Regions from separate parts of the Bacillus sp. P4_E1 genome, predicted to be linked through region 2. Evidence: riboswitches for the same ligand, from Rfam matches in the RefSeq annotation. Region 2 holds a riboswitch; the other holds the start of a gene.
The links. A riboswitch is a leader RNA that binds a small molecule or an ion and turns the genes downstream of it on or off. The one in region 2 is predicted to bind cyclic di-GMP.
Positions count from the first base shown of each region.

Region 1 (2,211 bases), on a different contig from region 2:
CATGACCAGTTCCCGCGCATAGCGTGAATAAATAAGTAACAATAGGAGCAAAAAATGTAATACGCTTTGGATTTTTTCGTAATGCTTTCTCAGCAAGGTAGACAAGGTAATCCATTCCTCCAGCAGCTTGCAAAGCACCGGCAGCTGTAATTACTGCTAAAATCATAAGCATTACATCAATAGGAGGAGCTGTAGGTTGTAAGTGGAAGACGAAAACAAGTATTGCCATACCAACGCCACCCATTACTCCTAGCCCAACTCCGCCCAGGCGTGCACCAATAAAAATGCAGATTAGTAACGTAAGAAATTGTAGCCAAAACATGATAAACTACCTCCGAAATTCGTAAGTTAAGATATATTCGAATAGTTTGATTTGAATGAAAAATAAGTAATGATCCGAAATAATCCTTGTATTATATACATTTTTTATTATATAACACAAGAAATGTAACATTCACGTACTTTGTTAAATTATTTCGAAAAAATAATACATTAAAACTTTATATTTACATCTTTAAATGGATGGACATTTTAATTTTTATGTTGTAATATTTGGAAGAGAATATTTTAATTCTCATAGAACTCCCATATCGTTCAACTCGTTCAGCGAGAAAGGCAAACTTATGGAAACATGAGGACGCAAAACTACAGGGGCTAAGGTCGAAGGGCTAAGCTAGCCAGTTGCCGGACGGATAGGGTTGGTCTTGGCCAATGCTTTTTCATTGGTCTTTTTTTTTTGGTTTTTATTTGAGAATTGTTATCAATTAAAGTTGTGTTTTGAAATTATTATTTTGTATTAACTGAATTAAGGAAGGTAATGTGCATGAAAACATATTGGCATAAGCTATCGTTTCTTCAAAAGAATGTATTGTTAACTGTATTAGTTATTTTGACGCTTGTTGGTACTATGGGAGCGTTAAGTTTTAACATGTTTCAAAATAGTATGATGTCTATATTCGAAAGGCATTCTTTTGAAACTGGAGATACGGTATTACATAAATTAGACGCAGAAATATTGAGGGATGTTGCAAAAGACCCAACGGCAGAAAGAGAAAAGAGAGAGAAGTTAACAGAGAAATTAGATGAATCAACGAAAGAATTGAACAGTGTTGGACAAACGTATATTGTTGGAGCGAAAAAAAATGAAAAAGGTGAGTTACAAATCGTCGATTTGTCTACAGGTTTAGCAAATGTTGTTGAAGTAAAGCCGGGAGACTATTACAAACAACCAGATCGTTGGATGAAAGCATATGATAAAGTAATGAGCACGAAAAAAGCAAACATAACAGAGGTATATGAAGACGCATTAGGATCATGGGTAACGATATTAGAGCCAATTAAAGATGGAGAAGATAATATTGTGGCAATTGTTGCAGCCGATCTAGATGCCTCTATTGTTCCTATTACAAAGGAAAACTTCATTATACAAGGTTTAATGTTTATTTGTATTTCTGTTTTAATTGCAACTGTTATTCAATTCTTAATTGTGCGTAACGCACTTGCTCCATTGCGAGATTTACGTGAAGGATTGCGCAAAGTCGGTGAAGGTGATTTAAGTATTAAATTAGAGGAAAGACCAGATGATATTGGTATTATTAATGCGTATTTTAATAATACCATCGAGAAGTTTAAAGGAATTATAGATAAAGTGAAGCAGACAGCAGAACAGGTTTCCTCATCTTCACAAGAATTGTCAGTGAGTACGAAAGAGAATAGCATGGCAGTTCAAGAAATCGTAAGTTCTATGGTTGGGTTAAGAGCTGGCGCTCAATCACAAGAAACTTCAGTACCACAGTATTTAGGCATTGTATATGAAATGGAAGATAAGATGGAAGAGATAAAGAATGCTGCAGAACAAATGTCGAAAGAGTCTGAAGGTATGGAGCGTCATTCAGTAAAAGGAAATGGTGTTATTGAACAGGCGATTAATCAAATGAACATAATACAAAATGCAGTACAAGATTTATCTTCTATCATTTATTCTTTGGAAACAAGATCAAAAGAAATTAGTGATATTGTAAATGTAATTACAGGCATTTCAAATCAAACTAATTCGCTAGTTTTAAATGCTTCTATTGAAGCTTCGCGTGCTGAGGCAACCGGAAAGGGGTTTGCCGTTGTTGCTGATGAAGTGCGTAAATTAGCAGAGCAGACGGAAGCATCAGCAAAGGATATAGCAAAATTAATAGGGGAAACACAAGCTGAAACAGA
Region 1 covers NZ_JBFUIV010000009.1:96,775-98,985, reverse strand. The annotation lists gene AC1DS7_RS14565 (anaerobic C4-dicarboxylate transporter family protein) at 1-322, opposite strand, end outside; cyclic di-GMP riboswitch class I at 605-689, shown strand; gene AC1DS7_RS14560 (methyl-accepting chemotaxis protein) at 824-2,211, shown strand, end outside.
Region 1: another riboswitch for cyclic di-GMP. It lies ahead of AC1DS7_RS14560 (methyl-accepting chemotaxis protein); the one in region 2 lies ahead of AC1DS7_RS05975 (SpaA isopeptide-forming pilin-related protein).

Region 2 (2,211 bases):
AAAGCTGATAGGGTGGTAGGAAGACCAGCGTCGAAAAATGCTTGAAAACTAAAGGATAGGAAATCGACTCGTTAAAATTGTATTTCGCATTTATGGGAATATTAGGAATTTATATAAATGTATAGATGTATAGTCTACGGAGTGTATTTAATGTTATCATATTGGATGATATGGAAATTTTTAATAGAAGAAGCAACTAACAATTCAAAGATAATGAAGCCTATATTGAATAAAAAAATACCTAGTAGTACTGAACAATATTAAAAATAAAATACGTATTTAGATAGAATTAGTAGAAATGAGGGTTTAAAAAGGAATGAACACGAGCATAACACGGCAAAAGATTTTAGCCGCCGCTTCTCAAATTGTTCAATTTAAAGGGGTAGCTAAGTTAACTTTAGAAGCAGTAGCAAAAGAGGCAGGTGTAAGTAAAGGTGGATTATTGTATCACTTTTCAAATAAAGAAGCTTTAATAGAAGGCATGATACTTAAAGGGACAGAGGAGTATCATGGTGCTATTCATAATAGGGTAACGGAAGACACAGAGAAGAAAGGAAGGTGGATTCGTTCTTTTGTAGAGGAAAGATTAAGTAATGAGAAAAGAACAGAAGAGTTGTGTAGTAGTATGATGGCAGCATTAATGCTAAAACCGGAATTACTTGAGCCATTACAACAAGCATTTCAGCAATTGCAAACTAAAATAGAAAATGATGAAATGGATTCTGTTTGTGCCACAATTATTAGATTAGCAGCTGATGGATTATGGTATTCGGAATATTTAGGGATTGGAAGACTAAGTTCTGAATTAAGAGAAAAAGTGATTCAAGCTCTTATCAATGCTTCCTGTAAATAGAATATACAAACTATAGAATAAAAAATAATTCCCCATTGGTTTATTTAATCCGATGGGGAATTATTTTTTTATTAGAATAATAGAACAATTTTGCAGGGTGTTGAATTATAACCGTCCAGACGGTATAGTAATATTTGGTTCAAAAGGAAAATGAAACAAAAAAAGAATAAAAAAATATTTTTAGCACACTATTCGAAAGGATAGGCCGCAAAGCTTAGAGTCTACGGTAATATATTGGTTACTAAGATCGTCTGGTTGCACATTTTTGATGCAACCGGACGGTCTTTTTTTATTATATAAATATAAAAAATTAGGAGGAAATTATGCAAACGAAAAGTACTAAAAGGCACATTTCAATGATTTCATTAGTTTTTCTAGTATTGTTTTCAGTGCTGAATGTATGGGCTCCAGTTATTCAAGCCGCTGTGATAAAAAATCCAGTGGACGAGATTAATATTTCTCGTACTGATGGCACAACATCTGAACCATATCAGGCTTCAGATGGTATGAAAGTAGAAGTGAAGTGGTCAGCTAAAGAGCAAATAAAAAGTGGAGATCAATTCACAATTGATATGCCAAAAGAATTTAGAAAAGATCTTATGAATATGAGTTTTCCTTTAAAAGATGCTGAAGGCAAAACAGTTGGTACATGTGAGATGAAAAAGGGTCTATTAACGTGTACTATGGGTGATTATGTAGAAGGAAAGAATAACGTTAAAGGTTCTTTATTCGTAGAATTTTACTTTGGTCTAGAAGCATATGATGGTGTCCAAAAAATCCCATTAGAATTTAACGTTGATGGTCAAATCGTAAATAAAGAAGTAAGTGTAAGTAATACGACAGAGAGACCGAAGCCGCAGCCCAATACAGATAACCTATTGAAATGGGGTTCTTATAATCAAGAAGATCCGTCCATTGCTGATTGGCTTGTATATGTAAATGCAACTGGAACAGAAATGCAAGATCTTAAATTAACAGATACATTAGGACCTGGGCATGAGTTAATTACAGACAGTGTAGTATTAGAAGAGGCTGTATTTGAAGATGGTTATGCACCAACAAATATTAAGCCAGCAGATTTATCTAAAATTAAAATCAATGCAACGAAGACTGGATTTACAATTGAATTTCCAGACAGTTCAAAAGGTTATATTTTAAGATATAAAACAAAGATTACCAATCCCGCTGCAAAGCCTCATAAAAATACAGTGAAATTAGAAGGCAAAAATATTAAAACTGAAGAAAAAGTAGGAGAAGTATTCGTAAGTGGTGGGGGAGGAACCGGTTCAGGCGACGATAATCCACCTAGTATTGAAAAGAATATAGTTGATGAGAATGGTAAGCTTGTAGAGAATCAG
Region 2 covers NZ_JBFUIV010000003.1:315,332-317,542, forward strand. The annotation lists gene AC1DS7_RS05970 (TetR/AcrR family transcriptional regulator) at 317-853, shown strand; cyclic di-GMP riboswitch class I at 1,026-1,116, shown strand; gene AC1DS7_RS05975 (SpaA isopeptide-forming pilin-related protein) at 1,177-2,211, shown strand, end outside.